DNA from 4 places in the Microbacterium sp. CIAB417 genome. Region 4 is predicted to be linked to each of the others. Evidence: riboswitches for the same ligand, from Rfam matches in the RefSeq annotation. Region 4 holds a riboswitch; each other region holds the start of a gene.
What was found. Region 4 has a riboswitch for thiamine pyrophosphate ahead of thiM (hydroxyethylthiazole kinase). Riboswitches for the same ligand answer to the same signal wherever they lie in the genome.
Positions count from the first base shown of each region.

Region 1: it holds a riboswitch for thiamine pyrophosphate, as region 4 does, so the genes downstream of both, KYX17_RS21415 (ECF transporter S component) here and thiM (hydroxyethylthiazole kinase) in region 4, are expected to answer to the same signal.
Region 2: it holds a riboswitch for thiamine pyrophosphate, as region 4 does, so the genes downstream of both, KYX17_RS08700 (ECF transporter S component) here and thiM (hydroxyethylthiazole kinase) in region 4, are expected to answer to the same signal.
Region 3: it holds a riboswitch for thiamine pyrophosphate, as region 4 does, so the genes downstream of both, thiM (hydroxyethylthiazole kinase) here and thiM (hydroxyethylthiazole kinase) in region 4, are expected to answer to the same signal.

Region 1 covers NZ_JAHZUT010000005.1:112,753-120,138, forward strand. The annotation lists gene KYX17_RS21405 (ABC transporter ATP-binding protein) at 1-1,985, shown strand, start outside; gene KYX17_RS31875 (D-alanyl-D-alanine carboxypeptidase family protein) at 2,042-4,015, opposite strand; TPP riboswitch at 4,076-4,185, shown strand; gene KYX17_RS21415 (ECF transporter S component) at 4,178-4,840, shown strand; gene KYX17_RS21420 (ABC transporter ATP-binding protein) at 4,848-6,305, shown strand; gene KYX17_RS21425 (energy-coupling factor transporter transmembrane protein EcfT) at 6,302-7,099, shown strand; gene KYX17_RS21430 (aminoglycoside 3'-phosphotransferase) at 7,101-7,386, opposite strand, start outside.
Region 2 covers NZ_JAHZUT010000002.1:402,167-409,552, forward strand. The annotation lists gene KYX17_RS08670 (LssY C-terminal domain-containing protein) at 1-467, shown strand, start outside; gene KYX17_RS08675 (hypothetical protein) at 464-982, shown strand; gene KYX17_RS08680 (J domain-containing protein) at 1,054-1,980, shown strand; gene KYX17_RS08685 (SLC13 family permease) at 2,032-3,339, shown strand; gene KYX17_RS08690 (TIGR03618 family F420-dependent PPOX class oxidoreductase) at 3,395-3,772, shown strand; gene KYX17_RS08695 (D-alanyl-D-alanine carboxypeptidase) at 3,792-5,375, opposite strand; TPP riboswitch at 5,413-5,523, shown strand; gene KYX17_RS08700 (ECF transporter S component) at 5,516-6,154, shown strand; gene KYX17_RS08705 (ABC transporter ATP-binding protein) at 6,151-7,386, shown strand, end outside.
Region 3 covers NZ_JAHZUT010000011.1:117,528-124,913, forward strand. The annotation lists gene KYX17_RS28705 (amino acid ABC transporter permease) at 1-498, shown strand, start outside; gene pheS (phenylalanine--tRNA ligase subunit alpha) at 544-1,584, shown strand; gene pheT (phenylalanine--tRNA ligase subunit beta) at 1,584-4,085, shown strand; gene KYX17_RS28720 (glycoside hydrolase family 3 N-terminal domain-containing protein) at 4,223-5,395, shown strand; gene KYX17_RS28725 (DUF402 domain-containing protein) at 5,455-6,162, shown strand; TPP riboswitch at 6,186-6,279, shown strand; gene thiM (hydroxyethylthiazole kinase) at 6,269-7,111, shown strand; gene KYX17_RS28735 (bifunctional hydroxymethylpyrimidine kinase/phosphomethylpyrimidine kinase) at 7,108-7,386, shown strand, end outside.
Region 4 covers NZ_JAHZUT010000003.1:1,002,408-1,009,793, forward strand. The annotation lists gene thiE (thiamine phosphate synthase) at 1-566, opposite strand, end outside; gene thiM (hydroxyethylthiazole kinase) at 563-1,372, opposite strand; TPP riboswitch at 1,364-1,455, opposite strand; partial or broken gene KYX17_RS17235 (ABC transporter ATP-binding protein) at 1,500-1,733, opposite strand; gene KYX17_RS17240 (Rieske 2Fe-2S domain-containing protein) at 2,068-2,424, shown strand; gene KYX17_RS31835 (FAD-dependent oxidoreductase) at 2,421-3,626, shown strand; gene KYX17_RS17250 (oxygenase MpaB family protein) at 3,642-4,526, opposite strand; gene KYX17_RS17255 (TrlF family AAA-like ATPase) at 5,193-7,386, opposite strand, start outside.

The DNA of each region.
Region 1 (7,386 bases), on a different contig from region 4:
ACTTCGGCAAGAGCTTCGGCCGCATGATCGGCCTGCTCAAGCCGTCCGCCCTGTGGTTCGTCTTCGTGTCGATCCTCGGCGCGATCGGCGTCGTCCTCACCGTCGCGGCCCCGAAGGTGCTCGGCGAGGCGACCAACATCATCTACGAGGGCTTCATCTCGAAGACCCTCGGCGATGCGGGCGTCCCGGCCGGCACGTCGCAGGAGCAGATCGTCGAGATGCTCCGCGCGCAGGGTCAGGACGACTTCGCCAACATGGTGGCCGCGTTCAGCGACTTCGAGGTCGGTGCGGGCATCGACTTCGAGCGCCTGCGCTGGATCATCATCGCGGTGCTGGCGATCTACGTCGGCGCGGCGCTGCTGACCTGGATCCAGGGCTACGTCATCAACGTCATCATGGTGCGCACGATGTGGCGCCTGCGAGAGGACGTCGAGGCGAAGATCAACCGCCTGCCGCTGTCGTACTTCGACAAGGTGCAGCGCGGTGAGCTGATCTCGCGGGTCACGAACGACATCGACAACATCACGCAGACGATGCAGCAGTCGCTCTCGGGCGCGCTGACGTCGATCCTCACGGTCATCGGCGTGCTGTGGATGATGTTCTCGATCTCGTGGCAGCTCGCGCTGGTGGCGCTGGTCGCCCTGCCGCTCATGGGTGTCATCTTCGGCGTCATCGGTCCGCACTCGCAGCGGGCGTTCGGGACGCAGTGGCGCAAGGTCGGCCGACTCAACGCCCGCGTCGAGGAGGCCTTCTCGGGTCACGCCCTGGTCAAGGTCTTCGGCCGTGAGCAGGATGCGCTGGACAAGTTCCAGGTCGAGAACGAGGAGCTCTACCGGGCGGCGTTCAAGGCACAGTTCCTGTCGGGCATCATCATGCCGGCCATGACCTTCGTCGGAAGCCTCACCTACGTCGGCATCGCGGTGCTCGGCGGGCTCATGGTGGCCAGCGGACAGCTGCGGCTCGGCGACGTGCAGGCGTTCATCCAGTACTCGCAACAGTTCACGCAGCCGCTGAGCGAGCTGGGCGGCATGGCGGCGGTCGTGCAGTCCGGCACGGCGTCGGCGGAGCGGGTGTTCGACTTCCTGGACGCCGACGAGCAGGACCCGGACGGCGACGACGCGGCGAAGATCGCGGACGGCAAGGGCGTCATCGAGTTCGAGAACGTCTCGTTCTCGTACACGCCGGAGCGACCGCTGATCACCGACCTGTCCTTCCGGGTGGAGCCGGGGCAGACCGTCGCGATCGTCGGACCGACCGGTGCGGGAAAGACGACCCTCGTCAACCTCATCATGCGCTTCTACGAGCTGAACTCGGGACGCATCCTGCTGGACGGACAGGACATCGCGCACCTCACCCGTTCCGATCTGCGTTCGCGCACCGGCATGGTGCTGCAGGATCCGTGGCTGTTCGCCGGGTCGATCCTGGAGAACATCCGGTACGGCCGGGCGACGGCGACGGACGAGGAAGTGCTGGCGGCGGCGAAGGCCACCTACGTGGACCGCTTCGTGCACGCGCTGCCGGACGGTTACGAGACGGTCCTCGACGAGGACGCCTCGAACGTGTCGGCCGGTGAGCGCCAGCTGATCACCATCGCCAGGGCGTTCGTGTCGCAGCCGTCGATCCTCATCCTGGACGAGGCGACGAGCGCGGTCGACACCCGTACCGAGCTGCTGCTGCAGCACGCGATGGCGGCCCTCCGCCAGGGCCGGACCTCGTTCGTGATCGCGCACCGCCTGTCGACGATCCGCGATGCCGACCTCATCCTCGTGATGGAGCACGGCGACATCGTCGAGAAGGGCACGCACGACGAGCTCATCGCGGCGCAGGGCGCGTACTGGCGGCTGTACCAGTCGCAGTTCGAGCAGGCCGCGACCGACATCGACGCCGAGGAGGCGATGACCGCGTCCACTCCCGTGGTCGTCACCGGCGAGGCGGAGGATGCCGCGGAGGGCGAGCCCGTCGAATCCGAGTCCGAACAGGCCTGACCGCAGTCCGAAGAGGCCGCCACCCGGAGGGGTGGCGGCCTCTTCGCGTAAGGCGATCAGTCGGTGATGCCGAACAGCTCGAACGGGTGCGTGAGCCGCCACCACGCGCTCGGCGGCTCGATCTCCTCGGCGAGGACGACCGGCACCTCGACCGAGTCCAGCGGTCCCGTGACCGTCAGGGTGCCGACTGCGTCATCCGCCTCGGTGGCATCGCCGAGGTCGAACACGACCTCGGCGGTCGGCGCGGCCGAGTTCCACAGCACGACGGCCGCGTCGGCATCCGTCACGACGTCCGCACTCGCTCCCCACGGGGTGCTCACCTCGCCGACGACGGTCTCGGCGGCGACAGCGGGGCCCTGCGCCTGCAGCGCCGCCTCCACCTGCGCGTACAGCGCCCGGCTCGCCTCCAGACGCTCGTCGTCGCCGTCCTGACCGAGCACCGAGGCGTACAGGCGCACCGTGGTGTCGCCGACTGTGACGTCCTTGCCGCTGAGCAGGTTGTAGTCCCCGTCCAGCGATCCGGTCTTCACGCCGACGAATCCCGGCTCTCCGAGAAGCCCGTTCGAGTTCGTCACGAGACCCGCGCCGGGGAGCTCCACCGAGGCCGTTCCGACGATCTCCGCGAACACCGGATTCGCCATGGCGATCGACGCCAGCTTCGTCAGTGATGCGGGGGAGGCGACGTTCCCCTCGTTGCGGCCGGACGGCGTCACGATCGTGATGTCGCTGAGCCCCCGCGCGGCGAGCCACTGCTCGGCGGCGTCGGCGAAGGCGCTGTCCGATCCCCAGATCTCGTCCGAGAGCCGGTCGATGTAGTTGTTCGCCGACCCGAGCAGAACGCCCTGCAGCATCTGGTACTCCGTGAGCGTCCCGTCGACCGGAACGTCCAGCGCGGACTGGTCGTCGCGGCGGTACGACCAGTAGTCGAGCGTGTCTCCGTAGTCGAACGCGTACTCCGGCCCCTGCTCGCCCGGCTTCAGCGGTCGCTCCTCCAGCACCAGCATGACCGAGACGACCTTCGTCACGCTCGCGATCGGTGCCCGATCTCCGGTGGACGACGCCGTCCCGATGCCGTCCACGCTGATCGCGGCACTGCCGTCGGCGGGCCAGGTCACCGCGGCGGCCTCGGCCGCGACCGGTTCCACCGCGACGGCCTCGACCGTCGGCGGGAGCTCATGAAGCGGCCACAGCAGCGCCGTGGCGGAATAGGCGACGGCGAGCGCGACCAGGGTCCCCAGCGGAACCAGAATGCCCGGGCGCAGGATGCCGCGCCGCGGGGCGCCCACCAGGAGGTCGGGCCCGTCGTCGCGGTCGGTCGACGTGTCGATCGCAGCGGCCCCGCTCGCCGCGGCCACCGCGAGCGGATCGACCCAGAGCAGCGCGGTCGCGGGAGAGTTCTCGTCCGCCCAGGCGGCGGGACGCTCCATCGCGGTGTCCGCGGCCAGGAGAGCGGCGACCTCCGCGGTGTCGTCGTCGCGGGCGTCCGTGCCGGTCTCGGCCGCGCCGCCGACCTCCGCGTCGGAGACGATCACGGTCGCGGGTGTCTCGCCGGTCTCGGGATCGGACACGATGGCAGTCGCGGGTGCCTCGCTGGTCGCGGCGTCGGAATCCTGCGTCACGTCGATCGGGACCTCGATGCCGGTGCGGGGCGCCGCATCCGACGCGATCGCGGTCTCCGCATCCGCCGTGACGTCACTGCCGGCCTCGGACAGGACCCGGACATCGCCAGCGGGCGCCGCGGCGGTCGCGGCATCCGACGTCGCATCGGTCGCGGCGTCGTCATCGGTCAGGACTGCGGTCTCGGGATCCGTCAGGACTGCAGCGTCGGCATCCGTCAGGACCGCGGTCTCGGGATCCGGAACAGCGTCGGACCCGACGTCCGCGGCATCGCCCGCAGCCTGCTCGGACGCGGCTTCGGGTTCCGCGGATGCGCCGCTCGAACCGGTCGCCGCCCCGTCCACGATCATGCGCCGACGACGCTCCCGGCGCGTCAGGGCGCCGCCGCCGTCGGTCTGCTCGTCGAGGGTCACCCGCATACGCTACCGAATCCGCATGTGACTCCCCCGTATTGGCATCGGAGTAAGATCGTGCTCACAACCCACGGGAGTCCGGCGAGCCGGGCTGAGAGGAAGCGATCCGCGCTTCGACCGTCGAACCTGATCCGGATCATGCCGGCGCAGGGAGGAGAACAGATGAGTACGTCCACGCCCGCATCCGCTTCGAACGAAGCGTCCAGCGCATCCGCCGCAGCATCCGCCGGTGCGCATCCCTGGCGCTGGCGCGTCGTCGACATCGTCGTCGCCGCCGTCCTGGGGGTCGCGCTCGGCCTGGTGTTCTGGGGCTGGAACACGATCGGCTACGCCTGGTTCGGCGCCGCCGACGCGCTCACCCCCGGTCTCGGCGGGATCGCCGTGGGCATCTGGCTGCTCGGCGGCGTCGTCGGCGGGCTCGTCATCCGCAAGCCCGGAGCGGCCCTCGTCGTCGAGCTCGTCGCGGCCATCGTCTCGATGATGATCGGCAACGTGTGGGGCGTCTCAACCGTGCTCTCCGGCCTGGTGCAGGGCCTGGGTGCCGAGCTCGTCTTCGCGCTGTTCCTCTACCGTCGCTTCGGCATCGTCGTCGCCATGCTCGCCGGGGCGGGCGCGGGGGCCGCGGCCTGGATCTTCGAGCTCTTCTACGGCAGCTCGCCGAACATCCTGAAGTCGCTCGAGTTCAACACCATCTACCTCACCACCGTCGTGATCTCGGGCGCGATCCTGGCCGGCATCGTCGGTTGGCTGCTCGTGCGCGCTCTGGCCGTGACCGGTGCACTGAACCGCTTCGCGGCCGGGCGAGAGCTCGTCCGCGAAGTCTGAGGGCGGGATGAGTGCCGCCCGGCCGGCTCGGGTGCAGGCCACGGGCTGGGGATGGCGATACGCCGGCCGCAGGCTTCCGGCCGTGAGCGACGTCTCCTTCACGATCGAGCCGGGGGAGCGCGTGCTGCTGCTCGGCGCGTCCGGGGCGGGCAAGTCGACGCTGCTGGCCGGGATCGCCGGCGTCCTCGGCGACGCGGATGAGGGTGTGCGCACCGGGACCCTGCTGATCGACGGCGCCGCGCCGGAGTCCTCGCGCGGTCGAACCGGTCTGGTCCTGCAGGATCCGGATGCCGGGATCGTGCTGTCCACCGTGGCCGACGACGTCGCCTTCGGCTGCGAGAACCTCGGCGTTCCGGCATCCGAGATCCCCGGGCGCGTGTCGGAGGCGCTCGCCGCCGCCGGTCTCGATGTGCCGCTCGGCCGTCCGACCAAGGCGCTCTCGGGCGGACAGAAGCAGCGCCTGGTCCTCGCCGGTGCTCTCGCCATGCGCCCCGGCCTCCTGCTGCTGGACGAGCCGACCGCCAATCTGGATCCCGTCGGCGTGCAGGAGGTGCGAGCGAGCGTCGAGCGGGCCGTGGACGAGACCGGCGCCACCCTCGTCGTCGTCGAGCATCGCACGCCGGTCTGGGTCGACCTCATGACACGCGTGATCGTCCTCGCCGCCGACGGCGGGCTGCTGGCCGACGGCGCCCCCGCCCGCGTCTTCGCCGAGCACGGCCCGGCGCTCGCCGACGCGGGCGTGTGGGTGCCGGATGCCGGGATCGAGCTGCCCGCCCTGCCGGACGCCACCGGCGACGCCGTGCTGTCGGCGTCCGAGCTCACGATCGCGCGGGACGCGCGCAGCCCCGTCCAGAGCGGGCTGGACGTGCGCGTTCCTCGGGGAGCCGCGACCGTCGTCACGGGGGCGAACGGTGCGGGCAAGTCCACTCTCGCCCTCACCCTCGCCGGACTCATCCCCGAGCGGGACGGCGAAGTGCTCGCCGCGGAGGATCTGGCAGGACGTCGCGGGCGGCGACCCTTCCGGTGGTCCTCCCGCGAGCTCCTCACCCGCATCGGCACCGTCTTCCAGGAGCCTGAGCATCAGTTCCTCACGCAGACCCTGCGGGACGAGCTGGCGGTGGGCCCGAAGGCGCTGGGCTGGGATCGCGCGCGGACGGACGCCGTCGTCGACGCACTGCTCGAACGACTGGACCTCGCGCCCCTCGCCCTGGCGAACCCGTTCACGCTGTCCGGCGGCCAGAAGCGCCGGCTGTCCGTCGCGACGGTGCTCGCGGCATCCCCGGCGGTCATCGTCCTGGATGAGCCGACCTTCGGGCAGGACCGGAAGGGATGGATATCCCTCGTGTCCCTGCTGCAGGAGGAGATCGCCCGCGGGCGCTCGATCATCGCCGTCACGCACGACGAGGGTGTGACACAGCATCTCGGCGGGCACCGCATCGAGCTGGAGAGGCGGGTGGCCGCATGACCGGCACACTGCACGCGCTCCGCGCAGAGACCCGGGAGTCCCTCTGGCTGGACGGAGTGAACCCGGTGACGAAGCTCCTCCTCGCCCTCGTGCTGTCGGTGCCGCTGTTCGCCTCGATCGACGTGACCAGCGCGCTCGTGGCGATCGCCCTGCAGCTGCTGTGCCTGCCGCTGACCGGTCTGAGCCTCGGCACCGTCCTCCGGCGCCTGCTGCCCATCGCGATCTTCGCTCCGATCGCCGGGGTCAGTATGCTGCTGTACGCCGAACCCGCAGGCCGCGTCTACTGGACTTTCGGATTCGCGACCATCAGCGACGACTCGATCGCGCTGGCGGTCGCCGTGAGCCTGCGCGTGCTGGCGCTCGGCCTTCCGACCATCCTGCTCTTCGGTCGCACGGACCCGACCGAGCTCGCCGACGCGCTCTCGCAGGTCGCCCGGCTGCCCAGCCGGTTCGTGCTCGGCATCCTGGCGGGGACCCGCATGCTGGGACTCTTCCTCGACGACTGGCGCACGATGGCACTCGCCCGGAGGGCGCGCGGCGTCGGCGACGCCGGGGCCCTGCGGCGGTTCTTCTCGATGGCGTTCGTGCTGCTCGTGTTCGCGGTGCGCCGCGGGACCAAGCTCGCCATGGCGATGGAGGCGCGCGGCTTCGGCTCCGGCATCCCGCGCACGTGGGCGCGCCCCTCGCGCCTGCACGGTCGGGATGCCGTGGCGCTCGTGGGCGGGCTGGCGATCATGGCACTGGCGATCGCCGCCGCGATCGCCGTCGGCAGCTTCCGCTTCGTGTGGAGCTGACTCAGCTCGCGTTCCACAGGTCGCGGTAGTAGGCGAGCCGTTCGCGGTCCGGCTCGACGCCGTAGGCGGCGATGAGGGCGTCCTCCCACCCGGGACCCACGTTCCATTCGGTGCTCATCGAGGCGACGGCGATGTCCGCCCACCGGTCACCGACACCGAGCGCGGCGAGGTCGACGTGCGCGAGCGGTCGCCCGTCGTCACCGACCAGCGTGTTCGGCATGCACGCGTCACCGTGACAGACGACGAGCCGGTCGATCTCCGGTGCGTCGTGCAGCGCTTCGGGGATG
Region 2 (7,386 bases), on a different contig from region 4:
CGGTGACCCTCGCCTCGTCCTGGCGCATCATCACGTCGACGCTGACCAGACGCAGCTACGACGAGGCCCCCGTCAGTCCGCTGTTCCTGTTCTCCAGGCAGCAGGACTTCGCCTACCAGCAGGAGGTGGACGGCAATCCCGCGCAGCGGCATCATGTGCGCTTCTGGCGCTGCCCCGACGACTGGCTGCTGCCGGGCGGGCGTCGGGTCGACTGGCTGGCCGCCGGCACCTTCGACACGGCCGTCGGACTGTCGCTGTTCACCCTCCAGGTGACCCACCGCATCGACGCCGACACCGATGTCGAGCGCGACCACATCGTGCAGACGGTGACCGCGGCCGAGCCGCGGGTGAGCGTGGACGTCATCGCGGACTTCTCCACCGGCTATCACGCCCGCAACGGCGGCGGCGACAGCATCCGCACCGACGGCGATCTGCCGATCGTGGATGTGCGGGGGGTGAGGGCATGAGCGAGAGAGTCCCGCGCAAACGCGCGGCGTTCGAGTCGCCGGTGCGTCTCGCGCGCCCGCTGGCCTACGACCCGCACATGCCCCGGCCCGCTGCGACCGTCGCCGGCGGGCTCCTCGTGCTGCTGCGTGTGCTCGCGGGCGTGTTCTGGCTGCTGTCGATCAGCCTCGAGTGGCGTCACATCGTGCACGACGCGTCGCTCGTGATCGACGGCGTGCCCCTGAGCGAAGAGGAGCGGGCCCTCGGGCTCGGTTTCGTGTGGGCCGTGGGCGGCGCCGTCCTGCTGTTCGACGCCCTCATGGCGATCTTCGTCCTGCGCGGCGGCAACCGCTCGCGGGTCACCGTGCTCGTCTTCTCGGTGCTGTCGATCAGTTTCGCGTTCTCGACCTGGTGGGTGCAGGGTCAGGACATCCGCATCAGCGGCACCCTGCTGAACCTCGGCTTGGACATCCTGGTGCTGCTCGCGCTGTCCAGCCGCAAGGCCGCGGCGTACGCGCGACGCAACGAACGCCGCTGAGCTCACGGCGCCCGAACAGGCGCGGGCCGGTAGCCTGGACGCTGCCGTGCGGCAGGTGAAAGCGAGGCGGCGTGTTCGACAGTCCCCTCTCCGCATCCGCGTACGACGTCCTCCAGGTCGCCGCCGACGCCGACGACGAGACTCTGCGGCGTGCGTTCCGGGTGCGCCTGCGAGAGACGCACCCCGACACCGGCGGCGACGCCGTGCGCTTCGTCGAGGTGCAGCGCGCGTGGGAGCTCGTGGGCACGCCCGAGGCGCGAGCGGCGTACGACCGCGGCCGGGGCGCGGTGAGTGCCGCACCCGAGGCGGAGGGCGCGTGGACGCCGCCGCGTGCGCGGCAGGACACGCGTCCGCGCGCCCGATCGGCCGGCCAGCCCGGCGGATGGCGACGCGAGCGCTACCTCACCCTCATCCGCGAGTGGGTGGGGCGCGGTGCGGAGGTGCCCGATCCCTACGACGCGCAGCTGGTGCGTTCGGCGCCGCGCGAGATCCGGCGCCTTCTGGCCGACGCGCTCGCCGAGGAGGCGACCGCGCGCATCGTCGCCGATCTCGGCATGGGCTACAGCGTCTGGCACGACGTGGCCGCATCCGGCCGCAGCGGCGACCTCGACGAGAAGCTCGACCACATCGTGCTCGGCCCGAGCGGCCTGTACGGGGTGCTCTCGGAGGACTTCGGCGGCCCGGTCGGCTTCCGCCGCGGCGAGATCATCGGCCCCGCCGTCGTCGGCGCTCCCGTCAGCGACCTGATCTCGCGGATGCGGGTCGTGGCCCGCGCAGCGCGGGTGCGTTTCAGCGGCGCCATCGTCGTGCTGCCCGACAACGACCTCGCCCAGCAGATCACCGAGCTCGGCACCGTGCGCGGCACGCCCGTCGTCGTCGCAGGTCGCTCGGCGCTGGCCACCGTGCTGCGTCGCGGCGTGAGCGGGGCGCGCGACATCGGCGGCAACGAGGTCTTCGACGTGCGCACGCGCCTCGACGCCACCGTGCGCTTCGTCTGATCGCACGGCCTCGCACCGGCGCGGCGAACAGCCCGCCGCTAGCGTGGAGGCATGGATCCGATCGCCGCGACCTTCCTCATCCTGGGGCTGGCGGTGCTCGCGTTCCTCTCCGGCCGCGTGCCCCTGGAGGTCGTGGCGATCGGCGTCGCGCTCGCCCTGTGGGCGACAGGTGTGCTCACGCTCCCCGAAGCGCTTGCCGGCTTCGGCGATCCCACGGTGCTGTTCATCGCCAGTCTGTTCGTCGTAGCCAGCGCGCTCGAACGCAGCGGCATCACCCGCTGGCTCGGAGGCCTGATCGTCGCGCGCGCCGGCCATCGCCGTGGCCCGGTCATCGCCGCGCTCGGTGCGCTCGTGGCGGTGCTGACCGCCTTTCTCAGCATCAACGGCGCCGTGGCCGCCCTGGTGCCTGTGGCCGCAGTGATCGCCCGGCGCGCCCGCATCCCCGCGTCGAAGGTGATGATCCCGCTCGCGTTCCTGGCGTCGGCGGCCTCGTTGCTCACGCTCACGGGCACACCGGTGAACGTCGTCGTCTCCGAGCTCGCCGAGGCCGAGACCGGCCGAGGGTTCGGCTTCGCGGAGTTCGCGCTCGTCGGGCTCCCCCTGCTGGGCGGCGCCCTCGCCGTCATCATCCTGTTCGGGGACCGTCTGCTGCCCTCCCGAACCGATGTCCTCCCGGATCCCGCACCCGGGCCGCGTGAGGCGGAGACACTGTCGCTTGTTCCCGAGACCGTGCGTACGGGCGCCGTGCGGACCGTGCGCACGGGGATGCGGCGCGGAGCCCGGCGCACGCTCGTCATCACCGGCATCATGGTCGTGCTGCTCGCGACGGGGATCGCGCCGCCGGCGGTGGCGGGCCTGGTGGCGGCCGGTGCCCTCGTCCTCACCCGCGTCGTGACGCTGCCTGCCCTGTATCAGGACATCTCGTGGACGACGCTGGTGCTCATCGCCGGCATGATCCCGCTCTCGGCCGCCTTTCTGCAGACGGGCGCGGCGGAGGTCGTGGCCGACGGTGTTCTCCGCGTCGTGGGCTCGGCCGATCCGCACCTCGCGCTGCTCGCCGTCTGCGTCGTGACGGTTGTGCTCGGTCAGTTCATCTCGAACGTCGCGACGGTGCTGATCGTCGCGCCCGTCGCCACGGCGATCGCGGTGAACCTCGGGGTCAGCCCCATCACCTTTCTCATGGCGCTGACCGTCGCCGGCGCAGCCTCCTTCCTGACGCCCGTCGCGACCCCGGCGAACCTCATGGTGCTGAGCCCGGGCGGATACCGCTTCGGTGACTACTGGCGCCTCGGACTCCCGCTCGCCCTTCTCTTCCTCGCCGCGGCCGTGTTCTACGTGCCGCTCGTCTGGCGTTTCTGAGGGAGAGTCGGCCCACGGTGAGCGCTCGCCTATCGGGCTCTGGCAGGCTGAGGCGGTGATCACCGATGCCGCGCGCGCGTTCCTGTCCGAGTACCACCTCGCCACGCTGTCGACGCTGGGCCGGCACAACCGCATCCACTCGGTGCCGGTCGGCATCACGTACGAGGACGGCGTCGTGCGGGTGATCGGCTCCCGTGGCAGCCAGAAGTTCCTCAACGCCGAGCGCGCGGGCCGTGCGGCCGTCAACACCGTCGACGGTCCGCGCTGGCTCAGCTTCGAGGGCGCGGCGCGCGTCGTCGAGGATGCGGATGCGGTCGCCCACGCCGTCGAGCTCTACACCCGGCGCTACCGCGAGCCGCGTCCGAACCCGGACCGGGTCGTGCTGGAGATCACGGTCGAGCGCGTGCTCGGCTCTCCCGACTTCCGCGCCTGAGCGCCGTCGACGGGATCGCTCAGACCAGGCCGAACAGCTCGAGCGGGTGGGTCAGACGCCACCAGGGGCTGGGGCCGTCCACCTCGCCGTCGAGCACGACGTCCACGGTCGACGCGTTCTTCGGGCCGGTCGCGATGAGAGAGCCGACGACCTCGCCCTGCTCACGTGCGTCGCCGAGGTCGAACGAGGTCGCCACCGACGCGGCGGAGCCGTTCCAGAGCACCACATCGGCGTCGGACGCGGTCACGATCGGAACGGTCGTGCCCCACCGCGTCTCCACCCGTCCGACCGTCGTGCCGGCCGCAACCGAGGGCCCCAGCTGCAGCTCCTGCTCGACCTGGGCGAACAGGGCGCGCGTGACCGCATCCCGCGTCTCGACGTCGGGCTGTCCGAGCGTCGCGGCGTAGATGCGCACGGTGGTGTCGCCGATCGTGACGTCCTTCGCGGCGAGCAGGTTGTAGGAGTCGAGAGTGCCGGTCTTGAGGCCGACGACGCCGGGGTCCGCGAGCAGGTTGTTCGTGTTCTCGACGAGACCCGCGCCCGGAAGCTCGACGGAGGGCGTGCGCACGATCTCGGCGATGACCGGGTCTGCCAACGCGCGCTTGGCGACCTCCAGGAGCGCCTCGGGGGTCGCCGTGTTCTCGGCCTCGATGCCGGCGGGGCCGGCGATCGTGATGCCCGCCAGGCCGTGGGCGGCGAGCCAGTCGTTGGCCGCCCGCGCGTAGACGGCGTTGTTGGGCCAGATGGTGTCGGCGAGGCGGTCGGCGTAGTTGTTCGCGGAGCCCATGAGCATGCCCTGCAGCATCTGGTACTCGCTGAGCGTTCCTCCCACAGGAACGTCCAGCGCCGATTCGCCGTTGCGGCGGTACGACCAGTATTCGCGCTCGTCGGCGGCGCTGAAGGCGAACTCCCTGCCTTGCTCGCCCGCGGCCAGGGGCATCTGGTCGAGGACGACCATCGCCGTCACGACCTTGGTGATGCTCGCGATCGACCGGGCATCGGCGCTGGACGCGATGGCCGAGCCCACGCCGTCGACCACAACGGCGGCGCTGCCCTCGCCCGGCCAGGCGCCGACGGCCGCTGCCGCGGGGGTGGGCTCGACGACGGACGCCTGCACGGTGGGGGCGATCGCATGCAGCGGCCAGAGGAGCGTGGTGCCGCAGTACGCCGCGATCACGGCGACGATCAGCCCGATCGGAACGAGCACCCCGGGGCGCCACGGGGTGCGGCGCGGGGCGCGGGCGAGCAGGTCTGCGGCGACGGGGGTGAACGATGCGGCGCCCGCGGCCTCGATCTGCGGAACCGCCCGGGACGCGTGGGTAACGGAGGTCTCATCGACCCAGCTCAGCGCCGTGGTCACGGGAGGCACGACCACCGGCACCGACGCGGTCGCATCCTGCGCGGGAGAGAAGGTGTGCTCCGATGTGTCGTCGAAGCTCGCGGCCGCGATCATCGCCGGAGTGGATGCCGCATCCGCCGGCACGCGCGGCACGTCGATCTGGAGGTCGTCGGGCGGCAGCGGCGCCTCGTCGACGGTCGGCTCGGCGCGTCCGCCGCGGCGCAGCGAACGCCGAGTGGGCGGGGTCGGGCCTGTCACGGTCACTCGCCTACGGTAGCGCGAGCTGCGGGTCTATACTCGGCACGTCAACCACGGGAGTCCGGTGAGCCGGGCTGAGAGGAAGCGGATCCACGCTTCGACCGTCGAACCTGATCCGGATCATGCCGGCGCAGGAAGGAGCATCAATGCACACGTCCACGTCCACATCCGCTCGTCCTTCTCTCACCTCCCGGTGGCGCTGGCGGGTCGTCGACATCGTCGTCGCCAGCGTGATCGGTGTCGCCGCCGGCGTCATCTTCTGGGTCTGGGGCCAGGCCTGGACGCCGCTGAGCACGGCGCTCGCGTTCCTGCCGGGGCTCGAGGGCCTGCTCGCCGGGGGCTGGCTGTTCGCGGGTGTGCTCACGGGGCTCATCATCCGCAAGCCCGGCGCGGCGCTGTACGGCGAGATCGTCGCCGCGGTCGTCTCCATGGCGCTCGGCACGCAGTGGGGCTTCACGACCTTCATCTGGGGCGTCGTGCAGGGGGTGGGTGCCGAACTCGGCTTCGCGCTGTTCGCCTACGCGAACTACCGGCTCTGGGTCGCCCTCGTCTCGGGTGCGCTCACGGGACTGGCCGTGGCGCTGCTCGACACCAACTTCTCCTCCATCGCGGCGTACGACGCCGGCCCCCGCGCGATCTACTTCGTCTCGGCGATCGTCTCGGGCATCCTCATCGCGGGGCTCGTCTCGTGGCTGATCGCTCGTGCGCTCGCCGCGACGGGAGCGCTCGACCGGTTCGCCTCCGGACGTCAGGCGCGCATCGTCGAAGCCGCCGACGCGGCGTGACGCTCGGCGCGCGGGTCGTCGCCCGCGGGTGGGGGTGGCGGCACGCCGGCCGCAGGCGCTGGGCCGTCGCCGACATCGATCTGACGATTGAGCCCGGTGAGCGGGTGCTGCTGCTGGGAGCGAGCGGTGCGGGAAAGTCGACGCTGCTGCGCGCCTTCGCCGGCGTGCTGGGCGGCGACGAGGACGGCGAGGCCACGGGAGAGCTGACCGTCGACGGCCAGCCCCCCGCATCCGTCCGCGGCGTCGCGGGCATGGTGCTGCAGGACCCCGACGCGCAGGTGATCCTCGCCCGCGTCGGCGACGACGTCGCGTTCGGCTGCGAGAACCTCGGGGTACCCGCCGGCGACATCTGGCCGCGAGTCGGTGAAGCGCTGGATGCGGTGGGGCTGTCGGTGCCGCTCGACCACCCCACGTCCGCCCTGTCGGGCGGACAGAAGCAGCGGCTCGCGCTCGCCGGTGCGCTGGCCATGCGCCCGAAGCTCCTGCTGCTCGACGAGCCGACGGCCAACCTCGATCCCGACGGCGCTCGACAGGTGCGGGATGCGGTCGCCGCGGTCGCCGCCCGCACCGGGGCGACGCTCGTCGTCGTCGAGCACCGCGTCGACCTGTGGGCCGATCTCGTCGACCGCGTCGTCGTGCTCGCGCCCGAGGGCGGGGTGCTGGCGGACGGCGTTCCCGCCGACGTCTTCGCCGCGGCCTCAGACGCCCTCACGCAGGCCGGGGTCTGGGTGCCGGGAGTGCCGGTGCAGACCACCCGGCGCCCGCGCACCGCCGAGGCGTCACCGCTCGTGATCGGCGCCGGCCTCGCGGTCGGGCGGCGGCGGATCGGACGCCGCGAGGCGCTCGCCGCCGCATCCGGGATCGACGTGCAGCTGAGCGCGGGGCGGGCGCTCGCGATCACGGGAGCCAACGGCGCCGGCAAGTCCACGCTCGCCCTCACCCTGGCGGGGTTGCTGCCGCCGATCGGCGGCGAGGTACGCGCGGCGGATGCGTTGGCCGCCGGCGTCGGATCCGACCCCTCGCGCTGGCGCGCCGCGCAGTTGCTCACCCGCATCGGCACCGTCTTCCAGGTGCCCGAGCATCAGCTGCTCACCGCGCGGGTGCGCGACGAGCTCGCCGTCGGTCCTCGCGCGCTGGGGCTCTCCGAGGCGGAGGTCGCCGCGCGGATCGATCCGCTGCTCGAGCGCCTGCGCCTGGGACGCCTCGCCGAGGTGAACCCCTTCACGCTCTCC
Region 3 (7,386 bases), on a different contig from region 4:
ATGCTCTACAACGGTTCCGTGCTCGCCGAGGTGCTCCGCGCCGGAATCGAGTCGCTGCCGCGAGGGCAGAAGGAAGCCGGTTACGCGATCGGCCTGCGCAAGAGCGGCGTGATGCGACTGATCCTGCTGCCTCAGGCCATCCGAGCCATGCTGCCGGTGATCGTCGCCCAGCTGGTGGTGACGATGAAGGACACGGCGCTCGGCTTCATCATCACCTACCCGGAGCTGCTGTACTACGCGAAGCTGCTGAGCTCCCAGCAGGGCCGGCCGATCCTGCAGTCAGCCTTCGTCATCGGCGGCATCTACATCGTCATGTGTCTCATCCTCTCCGGCATCGCGAAGTATCTCGAGATCCGCACCCGTCGGTCGCCGAAGCTGCAGGCCATCGCGCACGCCAACAACCCGGCAGCCGACGACGAGGCGACGCTCACGGAGGCGATCGCCCTCCAGAAGGGCGCGGGCAAGCGGGACATGGGCGGACTGCCACCCGGCATCTGATCGACGGCACGGCGCGCCCACCGCGCGCCGGTAGACTCGTGTCTCGTGTCAGACGTTCCCGAGATCACGCCCGAGGCGGTGGAAACCGCCGTCGCCGCAGCGCTCGACGCGATCGGCGCCGCCGCCAGCACCGCAGAGCTGAAGGCGGCCCGCGCGGCCCACGTGGGGGAGGGTTCGCCGCTCGCGACCCTGAACGCCTCGATGCGCCAGGTCGCCCCTGAGCACAAGGCGACGTTCGGGAAGCTGATCGGACAGGGACGCGGCCGCGTCAACCAGGCCCTCACCGCGAAGGAGACGGAGCTGGCCGAGGCGGAGACCGCCGCTCGTCTCGAGGCCGAGCGGGTGGACATCACCGCCGTCTCCTCGCGCACGCGTATCGGCGCGCGGCATCCGCTCTCCCTGTTGCAGGACGACGTGTGCGACATCTTCGTCGGCATGGGCTGGGAGATCGCGGAGGGTCCGGAGCTCGAGCACGAGTGGTTCAACTTCGACGCACTGAACTTCGACGTCGACCACCCGGCCCGCCAGGAGCAGGACACGTTCTACGTGGACCCGACCTCCCGCCACCTCGTGATGCGCACGCACACGAGCCCCGTCCAGGTGCGCTCGATGCTCGACCGCGAGCTGCCGATCTACGTGCTGTGCCCGGGGCGCGTGTATCGCACGGACGAGTTCGACGCGACGCACCTGCCGGTGTTCACGCAGTTCGAGGGCCTCGTGATCGACAAGGGCATCACCATGGCGCACCTGAAGGGAACGCTCGACCACTTCGCGCGCCAGCTCTTCGGGCCGGAGGCGAAGATGCGCTTCCGCACCAACTACTTCCCGTTCACCGAGCCCTCGGCCGAACTCGACCTGTGGCACCCGACCTTCAAGGGCGGCGCGCGCTGGATCGAGTGGGGCGGCTGCGGCATGGTGAACCCGAACGTGCTGCGCGCCGCGGGCATCGATCCCGAGGTCTACAGCGGTTTCGCGTTCGGCATGGGGATCGAACGCGGGCTGATGTTCCGCAGTGATGTGAAGGACATGCGCGACATGGCCGAGGGCGATGTCCGCTTCAGCGAGCAGTACGGGATGGTGGTGTGATGCGCGTCCCGCTTTCGTGGCTGCGTGAGTACGTGGATGTGGCGGCGGACGTCACGCCCGAGGACGTCTTCGCGTCGCTCGTGGCCGTCGGCTTCGAGGAGGAGGAGGTCCACCGCTTCGAGATCACCGGCCCCGTCGTCGTCGGGCGGGTCCTCTCGTTCGAGGAGGAGCCCCAGTCCAACGGCAAGACGATCCGGTGGTGCCAGGTCGACGTGGGAGAAGCCAACGGCGGCGTCCGCGGGATCGTCTGCGGTGCCCGCAACTTCGCCCCGGATGACAAGGTCGTCGTCACGCTTCCCGGTGCCGTCCTTCCGGGACCGTTCCCGATCGCGGCGCGCAAGACCTACGGCCATGTCTCCGACGGCATGATCGCCTCGGCCAGGGAACTCGGTCTCGGCGACGAGCACGACGGGATCCTCGTGCTGTCGTCCCTGGGACTGGACCCCGAGGTCGGCACGGACGCCATCGCGCTGCTGGGACTGGACGACGTCGCCGTCGAGATCAACGTCACCCCTGACCGCGGGTACGCGTTCTCGATCCGTGGCGTCGCGCGCGAGTACGCGCACGCCACCGGGGCGGACTTCCGCGACCCGGCGGAGCACGAGTGGGACGAGGTCGCGCCCGGCAGCGGCTTCCCGCTCGCGGTGACGGCTGAACCGCTGCGCGAGGCGCCCGCCGTGCAGGAGTTCGTGGTGCGCGTGGTGCGCGACGTCGATCCGTCCCGGCCCACTCCGCCGTGGATGGTGTCGCGCCTCGCCCTGGCCGGCATCCGCTCGCTCGGCGTGCTCATCGACATCACCAACTACGTCATGCTCGAGCTCGGCAACCCGATCCACGGGTACGACCTCGACAAGCTCTCCGGGGGGATCACGGTGCGCCGTGCCCAGCCGGGCGAGAAGATGACGACGCTGGACGGTCAGGAGCGCGCGCTGCACGTCGAGGACCTCCTCATCACGGACGAGTCCGGTCCGATCGGGCTGGCGGGCGTCATGGGCGGCGGCACGACGGAGATGTCCGGCGAGACGCGCAACGTTCTCATCGAGGCCGCGAACTTCGACTCGGTGTCCATCGCCCGCACGGCGCGCCGCCACAAGCTGCCGAGCGAGGCGTCCAAGCGCTTCGAGCGCGGCGTGGACCCGCTGATCCCGTTCGTGGCCGCGCGCCGGGTCGCCGACCTCATGGTCGAACTGGCCGGAGGCACTCTCGACACCACGGGCGGCGCGCTGTACGCCGAGGTGGAGATCGCCGGCATCGCGCTGCCGGCCGAGTTCGTACCCGGGCTCATCGGCGTGGACTACGAGGATGCCGAGATCACCGAAGCGCTGGAGACGATCGGCGCCGAGGTCACCGAGACCGCCGACGGCTGGCAGGTGATCCCGCCGAGCTGGCGACCGGACCTCACGGACAAGTGGTCGCTCGCCGAGGAGGTCGCGCGCATCCACGGTCTGGACCGCATCCCCTCTGTGTTGCCGACGCCGCCGTCCGGAAGCGGCCTCACGGCGCTGCAGCTGGGTCGTCGCCGCGTCGCCAACGCGCTCGCCGCCGCAGGTCTGGTCGAGACGCCGGCGTTCCCGTTCACGACCGAGGCGCACAACGACCTGCACGGGTCCGCGACCGGGGAGCACGTCCCCAGCATCCGGCTCGCGAACGCTCTCGACGGACAGGCGCCGTACCTGCGCCGCTCGCTGATCCCCGGCCTGCTCCAGACCGCGCATCGCAACATCGCGCGCGGGCTGACGGACGTCGCGATCTTCGAGACCGGTGTCGTGTTCCTTCCGGAGGAGGGCGTCGCCTACGGGACGGACGAGGTGCCGCCGCTCGGCGTGCGTCCCTCGGACGAGACGCTCGCGGCGCTCAACGCCTCGATCCCGCCGCAGCGCCGCCACGTCGCAGCGCTGTTCACGGGCAACGTGACGCCGCGCCAGCCGGGCCGCGCCGCCGAGCCGTACGGTCTGAGCGAGGCGCTGGATGCCGTGAAGGTCATCGCGGCAGCCGCGGGCGTCGAGATCGATGTCGTCCAGGGGCAGCGCGCAGCGCTTCACCCGGGGCGCACCGGCGTACTGAGCGTGCGCGGAGCCGAGGTCGGCTACGTCGGCGAACTGCACCCCGACGTGGCATCCGACGCGGACCTGCCAGGCCGCGCGGTCGTGTTCGAGCTGGATCTCGACGGCATCCTGGAGCTCGCCGGTCACCGGGTCGTCGCGGAGAGCCTGTCGACGTTCCCCGCCGCCACCCAGGACGTGTCGCTCGTCGTTCCCGAGGCGCTCGCCGCCGGGGACCTGCGCGAGACCCTCGTGGAGGGCGCCGGCGATCTGCTGGAATCCCTCCGGCTGGTGGACGACTACCGCGGCGAGGGCTTGCCGGACGGGACGAAGAGCCTCACGTTCGCGCTGCGCTTCCGTGCTCCCGACCGCACGCTCACCGCCGCCGAGGCCACGGAGGCGAAGCTCGCCGGCGTCGCGCTGGCCGGCGAACGGTTCGGCGCGACGCTGCGGGAGTGAATTCCTTGCGGCTCTGCGGACCGCGCTGCTGATTCCCGCCGACGCGGCCGATTCATCTGCCGCGGATGCTGAGAAGAGCAGCGCGGTCGCGTCGAGCTCCCGCCCATCGCTCAGCCGGAGGCGGGCAGGATGGAAGCATGACGATCTCCCGCGCGACCCGCAGGCGCCTGAGGGCGGCCGTCGTCGTCGCGGCGCTCAGCGCCGGTCTCAGCGGCTGCGCGCCGGACACGACGCCCGTCGCGGAGAGCACCACGACGCGACCGACGACGCAGCCGTCGGCCACGCCGGAACCGGCCCCGATGACCGCGCTCGAGAAGGCGGCCGAGCGGGTCGCGGACATGCCCGCGCGCGAGCAGGCGGCGCTCGTGGTCATGGGATACGCCGGGGGCACCGACCCGGCCGCGTTGTCCGCCTACGTCGCGAGCGGCCCCGACGGGCTGATCCTGATGGGCGACAACGTCCCGGGCGCCCCGGAACAGCTGCGCGCGCTCACCGACTCCGTGCATTCCGCCTCGGACGACGCGCTCATCGCGACCGATCAGGAGGGCGGTGTGGTGGCGCGGGTTCCCTGGGACGAGCTTCCGTCCGCATCGGCCCTGAAGGATGCCCCGCCCGCGGAGGCGCGGGCGGCGTTCGCCTCCCGAGCGCGGATGCTGGCGCAGGCCGGGATCGACGTCAACTTCGGTGTCGTGGCCGATGTCCCGAGATCCGAGGGCTCGTTCATCCACGAGCGCTCGTACGGAACCGACCCACAGGCGGTCGCCGATCGGGTCGCGGCGATCGTCGCGGCCGAGCGCGGGTACGTCGCCACCACGCTCAAGCACTTCCCCGGCCACGGCGCTGCCGAGGGCGACTCGCATCGCGCCATCCCCACGACGGCGATGAGCCTGGACGACTGGCGCACGCACGACGCGATCCCGTTCGCCGCCGGCATCGACGCCGGGGCGGAGCTGGTGATGACGGGCCACCTGCGCTACACGAGCGTGTCCGACCTGCCGGCATCGCTGTCGCCGGAGTGGTACGCGATTCTGCGCGACGACCTCGGTTTCGAGGGCGTCGCCGTGACGGACGATCTCGGAATGCTGCTGTCCTCCGGCGACCCGGCCTACGCCGACCCGGTCGCGAACGCGGTGGCCGCGATCGAGGCCGGCGCCGACCTGGTCCTCACGATCGCCGGCTCCACGCCCGACACGGCCACCCGCATCATCGAGGCCGTGACGGCGCGGGCGGAGTCCGACCCGGAGTTCGCGGAGCGTCTGTCGGAGGCGGCGACACGGGTGGCCGAGCTGGTCGCGTCGACGCGTCCCTGAGCCGAGCTGCGCCAGGATGGGGGCATGACAGCCGACCTTCTCGAGCGGGAGGACGCCGAGTGACCGGCGTCGTCCTGCGGCCCACCGCCCCGACCGCCCCCGCAGGCGCGCGGGACCTCGGCATCCCGCCCTTCCTCGCTCCCGGCGCGCAGATCGACTGGCACTACCGCAAGCCGCGCTGGCAGGACGGGGAAGCGTCGAACATCGCCCCGATGCGCGTCGTGCGCGACGACGAGCGAGGCCTCGTCGCGTGGCTGGGGGTGGGAACGAGGCTCGAAGGCATGGGCGCCCCGGACGGCCGTCGCATCCGCACGGTTCCGCTCGACCAGCGCTGGCGCGTGCCGCGCACCCGCATCGTCGAGGACTGGTGGGGCAACGGCATCCTGCGGATCGCACCGGCCGACCTGCCGTGGTCGGTCTGGCTCTTCTGGGAGGAGGCGGACGGCTCCGAGTGGACCTTCGGCGGATGGTACGTCAATCTCGAGAACGCGCACCAGCGTACGGATCGGGCGACGTACTCGTCCGATCACGTGCTGGACGTGTGGATCACGGCTGACGGCACGATCCACATGAAGGACGAGGACGAACTCGTCGCGGCCGTCGAGCAGGGACGCATCGCACCGGAGGAGGCCGCCCTGATCGAGGATCACGCTGCGGCCGCCATCGCGTCCTTCCACGCGGGGCATTGGGCGTTCGCGCCGGAGTGGTTGCGCTGGCGGCCTGAGCCGTCCTGGACGGTCGCCGAACTGGCGGACCTGCCGTCCTGAACGACCGCTTCGCTAGACTGCGAGGCAGTGACACGGGGTGCCGCATCCGCGGCTGAGAACACACCCGTCGAACCTGATCTAGTTCGTACTAGCGAAGGGATGTCGCGTGAGCGATCGCCTCTGCCCACCGTCCGAAGCCGACCTCGTCACGGAGGCCGGCGCTCTCCTCGATGCGCTGCGCGCGGCGCCGCCGCTCACGCACTGCATCACGAACGCAGTGGTGACGGGGTTCACCGCGAACGCGCTGCTGGCGCTCGGCGCTGCGCCGGCGATGGTCGACATCGTCGGCGAGTCCAGGATGTTCGCATCCGTCGCCTCGGGAGTGCTGGTCAACCTCGGCACGCCGACGCCCGAGCAGCGCGACGCCGCGCGCGAGGCCGTCGGCGGCGCCGTGGACGCCGGCACGCCCTGGGTGCTCGACCCCGTCGCGATCGGCGTGCTGCCGGTGCGCACCGCTCTCGCCCGAGAGCTCGCCGAGCAGAATCCCACGGCGATCCGCGGCAACGCGTCGGAGATCCTGGCACTCGCGGGTCACTCCGTCGGCGGCCGCGGTGTGGATGCGATCGACAGCACGGATGCCGCGGCCGACGCCGCATTCGCGCTCGCCGAACGCCACGGCGGCGTCGTCGCGGTCTCCGGACCGGTCGACCTCATCACGGACGGCGCGCGCGTCCTGCGCATCGCGAACGGACACGAGCTGCTCACCAAGGTGACCGGCGGCGGATGCGCACTCGGCGCGGTGATGGCGGCATTCCTCGGGACGGCGCGCACCGGCGATCCGTTGGTGACGGTCGCGGCGGCGAGTCTGGTGTACACGGTCGCAGCGGAGAACGCCGCGCGTGCCTCACGGGGGCCGGGGAGCTTCGCGGTCGCACTGCTCGACGCGCTCGCGGCTGTACGGCCGGACGACGTGGCTGCTGCCGCACGTGTCGAAGGCGCCGTCCGATGACCCCGGACCTCTCGCTGTATCTCGTCACCGACACGTCGCTCTGCGGCGGTCGCGGCGTCATCGAGACCGTCCGTCAGGCCGTCGCCGGAGGCGTGCGCGTCGTGCAGCTGCGAGACAAGACGGCGACGGACGCCGAGACGACGGCGCAGCTCGTCGAGCTGTCCCGTGTCATCGACGGACGCGCCCTGCTCGTGGTGAACGACCGGGTGGAGGCCGCGCTCGCGGCGCGGGCGGCGGGAGCGCGCATCGATGGCGTGCATCTGGGGCAGGGAGAC
Region 4 (7,386 bases):
GCGCCCGCCGCACCTGCTCGCCGCAGCGGGCCCAGATCGGCGGCGGTGACACCGCCGATCGCCACCGCGGGAAGGGCGCTCGCCGCGACCAGCCGGGCGAGCCTCTCGTGGCCCAACGGTGGCGGCGCATCGCGCTTCGTGGCGGTCGCGTGAAGGGCACCGATGCCGACGTAGTCCACGACACTACTGTCGGATGCGGAAGCCAGCTGCTCCGGCGTGGCGGCGCTCAGGCCGACGATCGCGTCGTCGCCGACCAGTGTGCGCACCGCCTCCGGCGGAAGATCGCTCTGCCCCACGTGCACTCCCGACACGCGCGCGCCCGCCTGGCGAGCCGCGAGGAAGACGTCCACGCGGTCGTTGACGAGCAGCGCGACGCCGTCGGGCAGCACGGCCGACACCCTCGTCACCGTGTCGAGGAAGCGACGTGCGGAGGCGTCCTTCTCGCGCAGCTGCACTGCCGTGACGCCGTTCGCCGTCGCCTGGCGCACCACCTCGACGATGTCGTGGCCCGCCGCCGCGGCGATGCCTGCATCCGTCACGAGGTACAGCGAGAGGTCGGCGTTCACGAGATTACCGCCCGGTGGCGAAGTGTGTCGGCGTCGAGGCCGGCGAGGGCATCGAGGAACGCGACGGCGAAACCTCCGGGTCCCCCGGAGCGCTCAGCGGCGAGCTCTGCGGCGACGTTGTAGACCGTGACCGCGGCAGTCACCGCCGCGAAGCGATCCTTGTCGACGCCCGCGAACGCCGCCATGACCGCACCGAGAGCGCATCCGCCACCGGTCACCCGCGTCAGCAATGCGTCGCCGTTACCGAGTCGTGCCTCGCGGGCGCCGTCCGTGACCACGTCGACCACGCCGGAGACGGCGACGATGGCGCCGGTGGCATGTGCGATGCGCCGGGCGGCGGCGACCGCATCCTCGACGGCGTCGGTCGCGTCGACTCCGCGGCCGCCGGCGCCCGAGCCGTCGAGGGCGAGGATCTCGGATGCGTTGCCGCGCACGACGCTCGGCGCCGCCGCGACGAGCTCGGCGGCGAGTGCGGTGCGCACCGGCAGGACGCCGATCGCCACGGGGTCGAGCACCCAGGGAGTACCCGCGTCCTGAGCGGCCGCCACGGCCTCGCGCATCGCCTCCCGCTGCTCTGCGCCGGGTGTGCCGAGATTGACCAGGACGCCCGAGGCGATGCGCGCGAACGGCCCCGCCTCGTCCGGGATGTCGACCATCGCCGGAGCCGCCCCGAGGGCGAGGAGGACGTTGGCGGTGAAGCCGGTGACCACCGCGTTGGTCAGACACTGCACGAGCGGGCCTTGCTGCCGCACCGTCTCCCAGGCCCGGATGGTGGATTCGATCAGGTTCTCTGGCGCGCGCGTCATGTGCGACATCCCTCCGCTCGTACTGACGAGATCAGGTTCGACGGGTGTGATCTCAGCCCCGCAGGGCACCCCGTGTCGTATGTGTGGGTTCAGGTTAGCGGACGGCCCGGACCGCGAGGCGCCTCGATCACACCGCGTCCGTGAGGCTCGTCAGCCGGTTGTCGATCCTGCCATCGACCACGGTGACGAGCTCGTCCAGCGCCTCGCGGTGCACGAGGTCGTGGGTGACGAGGAGGGTGGCGATGTCGCGCTCGTGCGTGAGGTCCGCGATGAGCTGCATGATCCCCGCCCCGCGTTCCTGATCGAGGGCACTGGTCGGCTCATCGACGAGCAGGACTTCCGGCTCGTGCACGAGTCCGCGGGTCATGGTGGGTGGCGATCGCGTTGAGCGCTCGGATGCGCTCGACGTACCGCTCGTCGAGAGCGATGAGCCGTACACCGTCGATGTCCGGGCCGCCGCCGGAGCGTGTGACAACGGCCACGGCGGAACCCTGCTCCGCGGCCCGGCGCGCCACCGCCGACCCCACCGGCCCCGCTCCGACCACGACCATCCGCTGGGATTGCATGGTGTGAGCATGCCAGGAGCGATGGCGGGGAAGGTGACGCAGGGGCGTCCGTCCCGTGAAGAGTTCACGGCTGCCCGGCGCACGTCGTCGTCGATCGGTGGCCCTCGACGCCGCTGCTACGGTGGCGTCATGAGCACTTCCCCCTCGCCGGGACAAGCGATCAAGGTCGGAGTCGTGGGCGACGTCGATGAGGATGCCGCGCTCGTCGTGCCGCGTGCCACGGCCGGCACCCTGGATGACATCGCCGTGATCTTCAGCGCCGGTCGCTACTACGCGATCGACAACACCTGTACGCATGAGCAGACCTCCCTCGCGCAGGGCTGGATAGAGAACGGATGCGTCGAGTGCCCTCTGCATGCGGCGACGTTCCGTCTCGCCGACGGTGCGGCCCTCACCCAACCCGCGACGCGGGGCGTCGGCGTCCACACCGTCGAGGTGGTCGGAGACGAGCTGATGCTCACGCCGAATCCCGAGCGCCTGGCGTGAGCGCGCCGCGGCGAGTCCTCATCGCCGGCGGAGGGATCGCGGGGTGGACGGTGGCGTCCACCCTTCGGGACCGCGGCTTCGACGGTGAGATCGTCATCGTCGAACGGGAGGCGGCCTGCTACGACCGGCCCCCGCTCTCCAAGACGGTCCTCGTCGACGGCGCCCCCTTGTCGTCGCTCGCCTTCGCCGCCCCGGAGGCCCTCGCGCAGGCGTCGATCGAGGTTCGCGCCGGACGTACCGTCGTGGCCCTCGACGCCGCCGCCCGCACACTCCGGCTCGACGACGGCGCCCTCCTCGCCGGAGACGTGATCGTGCTCGCGACGGGCACCGCCGCCCGACCTGCGGCCTTCCCCGGCGGCACCCTGCCGGGCATCCTGTCACTGCAGACCTACGCCGATGCCCGAGCCCTCCATGCGCTGAAGGGACGTCGCATCGCCGTGGTGGGCGCGGGGCTCATCGGGGCCGAGGCCACCGCGGCGCTGCGGACCGCCGGCTCAGAGGTCACCCTCATCGATCCCTCCGCGGTCCCCGGCACACGCGCCTTCGGCCCGACGATGGCCGCACACCTGCACGCCATGCACGGCGCCGCGGGTGTCGACACCCGTCGCGACACCGTGGCCGGCGTCGTCCCCACGGGCGGGGCATTGCGTGTCGACCTCACCGGGGGCGACGCCGTCGAGGTCGACGGTGTGCTCGTGGCCACCGGTGTCGTGACCGATCCGATCGTCGCGCGGGAGGCCGGGCTCGACGTGGATGAGGGAATCGTCGTCCAGGACGGCGGCCTGACGTCGGCGTCGGGCATCTACGCCGTGGGCGACGTCGCCCGGCGGTGGAAGGACGGCGTGCTCCGTCCCGGCAGCGGGCACTGGGATGCGGCTCGGGCGGACGGCCAGGATGTCGCCGACGCCATCCTGGGCCTTCCGCCCGTGGGTCGCGGTGCCGACTGGTTCTGGTCGGACCGCTACGGACATCACGTCGAGGTCGTCGGCGCCCTGGCGGGCACGGCGCGCGAGGTCGTGCGCCCGGGACTGCACCCGACCGTCTTCGTCGTGGACGGCGATCGCCTCGTCGGCGCCGTCAGCGTGGATGATCCCCTGGCGGTGCGGGCCGCGCGGCGGTTGATCGACCGCCGCACGCCCGTCGTCGCCGATCAGCTGGTCGACCCGGCCGTCCCGGTGCGATCCCTCCTCCCGCACGCCTGACGGCGCGCCGCGGCCTCACGCCGCGGCGACGGGCTTCTTCGCCCTCACCTTCCGATACGGGGCCGCGATCGTCTCCCCGATCGCCTGCGCGATGAGCTGCTCGGCGGTCTGGTTCTTGCGGGAGAGCTTCGCGATCCACTTGGTGAAACGCGCGCCGCGGGCGAACTCCTTCTCGCTGCGGTCCTCGACGGCGAAGAAGTACCGTGCCTCCAGGGGAAGAAGCGACAGGACGCCGTTCAGCACCCGCCGCGTCGCCCACTTCGCCACCGGCCCCTTCACGTCGGGGTGCCGCAACGAGTGGCCGGCGAGCGCGGCGAAGATCGTCAGCGACTTCTTCGGCAGCTCCGTCCGGATGTAGCTGTCGAGCTCGGCGAACGTCCCGAAGTACGGGCCGGGCACGTGCAGCTTCTGCGCACCGATGCGGGATTCCACGACCACCCGATCGGCATCCGCCGTCGACAGGCCGGGACCGAATTCCTGGTACCCGCGCACCGCCGACCAGATGTAGGTCCACCAGGTCCACCGCTGCCATTCCGGCTGCTTGGCGCTGACGACCTCGCCCGTTTCGGGATTCGTCCAGCTCGCACGCTCGTGCAGCATGTCGACGTGGGCGGCTGCGGCATCCGCGTGCGCCTTGTCCGCGTAGATCGAATCGCGGAGGTACGCCGACGTGCGGTCGAAACGGGCCGCCATCGCCTCCGGTCCTTCTGACGTGAGCGAGACCCGTTCGAAGTGGGTCATCATGCCGGCATCCAGCATCTGGAGGAAGACCGCGTTCTTGGCTCCCAGCGCGGAACCGGGGTCGGCGAAGACGCGCCACGACACACTGTCGGGGCCGTAGTAGCCGTCGTCGGCACGGGGCGCGTCGGCAAGGGAACGACTCGGGTGAACGTCCGTCATGGCGTGACTTTCCTCTCGGGGAGTACACCGGGTGCTGGGCTGCGCCGCCGATCGATCCAGGGAGCGTCGTCGGGTCCGGTGATCGATCCTGAGCATAGCGATAGGTTCACGGCGGCGAGACGCAACGACGCGGCCCGCCTTTCGCGGAGCCTCTTGCGGCGTGGGCCCACCTGAATAATCCACTCGCGGGAATGAGAAAAGGGCCCGCCTTCGGCGAACCCTTTTCTCATTCCGGTCGACCTTGTTTACCTCTGTTCCACAAATTCAGAAACAGGGGTCACGACGGCCGCGATGCGCCGAATCTTGCGCGATTCCGCCGATGTTCGAACCCCCGGCGAGACCACCGCGACGCGCCGGAAGTGGACGCGCCTGAGCGATGATGCCCGCACTGCAGTGATTGAGCGATACGAAGCTGGCGAGACGTCGACGGCCCTCGCGGAGGCGTACGGCGTCGCGAAGTCCACGATCCTCGGCATCCTACGGGCGAACAGCGTAGTAGTGCGACGGCAGCCATTGACGGCGAAGCAGGTGAGTGAGGCGGCCCGGCTGTACAACTCCGGGCTGTCGCTATCGCAGGTCGCTGAGCGATTGAAGGTGAACCAGGAAACGATGCGGGTCGCCATCATGGGCTCCGGCGTGACAATTCGGCCCGCGACTGGCGCATAGCTAGAAGCCGTACAGGTGCTGGCGAGCATTGAAAGCGGCCGGTCCGCCCTCGAGTACGTTCTCGACGTGCGATCGAATGGCGACGTCATCGAGCGAGCCGATTCCGTCGGCTGCAGGACGGCCGTGCTGACCGTCACCTTCGAGCGCCACAATCAGCTCAGCGTCACCGAGGACCGGGACGTTCGCGTTATGCGTGCTCGCAACGATCTGACGTTTCCCCTTGAGGCCGCGGAGGTTGCTCACGATGCCGTCGTACACGAACCGGTTGTCGAGGTCGTCTTCCGGCTGGTCAATGATCAGCGGCGCATTGGACGCCCCGAGCAGTAGCAGAAGTAGCGCCGTCGCTCGCTGACCCTTGGAAAGGTCGTCCATCCGCTTGAACTCACGAGTTCCAGAGCCAGCCTGGACATCGAGCTGCACTTCGACGGCTTGCCCAACGGACAGTTCCTCGAGCTGTCGAAGGAGTGGTTCGCCCGCTTCGAGGAGTGCTCGCGCCTGTGCCCCACTGACCGAGAACTGCGCGTTCAGCTCCGCCTCGCCCTTTCGAGCGGCGTCCACGAAAGCTCGGGTCGAGAACCCGTCTAGATCGATCGCCGCCATGATGCGGGTGCGCTGGCCAGATATCGACTGCTCAATGAGCGTCTTGATGTGACTGCGGGCTTTCGCGGCAATGGGCTTCACGATCACGACCCCGCCCGTCGCGGTGTTTGCCGCGCGGACTGCTTCTGTCAAAGCCTTTGCTCGCGCGTTTTCGTGATCAGCGAGCGTCTGGAGGAGAGTCTTCCGCTCCGAGATCAGATCCTTGATCGTCTTTGCAATGCCGGCGCGGCGCGACTCCTTCGCCTTCAGATCGTCCAGCGCCTTCTTCGTCACAAGGTACTTAGTTGGCTCGAGGCCCTCCTCGACGAGCTTCCGAAGAACTTCAGCGTGCTCATCTCGCTGCTCGCGGACCGTGTCGGTCCAAGCGGTTTCAGCGCTGCCGATCGTGGCCTCAGCGTCCAAGAACGCCTGTCGAGCTTCGGCGGCGAGTTCGCCCAATTTCTTCGCTAGTGCCGCAGACGCCTCCTCCGCACGCTTCAGGATCTCAACCTGCGGGGAATCATCGATGTTCTCGAACGCCGCCCCCACCTTCGCGACCAACTGATCGTCCGTGAGCGTCGTGAGTGCGTCCTTTGCAGAGACGACTCGGTCTTTGGCTTCCTTGAAGACGGCCTCGTCCTGGCTCAAACGAGTAACTTCCTTGAGCCGCGTAGGTACATCGGTGTCCGTGTAGTGCTGGACTTGCTCCTCGAGACGTGGAATATCAGACAGCTCGTCCTCAAGCTGAGCACGGCTCTCCTCCGCGCGACTCAGCTTCTCGCGGTTCTGTTTGAGCGCGTCCAGAGTCTCGCGATGCTCCGCCGTCAGATGCCCACTGCCCTGGAACCGCTGCAGCATGCTTGCCACTTTGGAGCTGTCGTTGGTGAGTTCGGCAAGTTCGTGCTGGCCGAAGATCTCGACACTCGCGATGATGTCGCTCGGCTGAAGGTTGGTGACGGACCCGCTCTCATCCTTGACAACGGGCAGGTTGTTGACCGATCGCTCGATCGTGAAGTTCCTCACCGCGGGTGACGCGGTCTCAACAGAGAGCTTGACGACCGTGCCAGACTTCAGCACGCCGCTGATAATGCTGTCGTGGTCGCGTTTGGCTTCAGCTCCGATCGGCGTGAGACCCAATGCAAACCGGATACTCTCGATCGCAGTGGACTTTCCGGTGCCACGCCCTCCAATAAGCGCAGTCAGGTCATCGGAGAAGGGAATCGTCACTCCGTCGAGGAAGCCGCCGATCCAGGAGATTTCCTTGAGCGCAGAGCGAGGCTCGGAGACCGGGTCGTCCAGCGAGACACGAGTCTCAGGAGTCCGTACGGCCAGTTTCAAGCTATCCACACAGAGGCTGCTCACCTTGAACCAGCAGCTGGCTCCCGCGGCCTGCAGATGAGCCGGTCGCATCACGTCGTCGGAGTAGATCACCGCGAGCGGATGCTTACGGTCGTAGGGCTTAGTCCCGTTGATAATCGCCTGCTGGTCAGTGCCGTCCGGCTGGCTAGGCGTGACAGCAATTGCGTGCAGGTTGGGGGCCTTCAGCATCGTCACTAGCGGTTGCCCACCCCTGCCGGTCAGCATGCCGCTGTTCGGAACGTTCACGTGCGCAGGA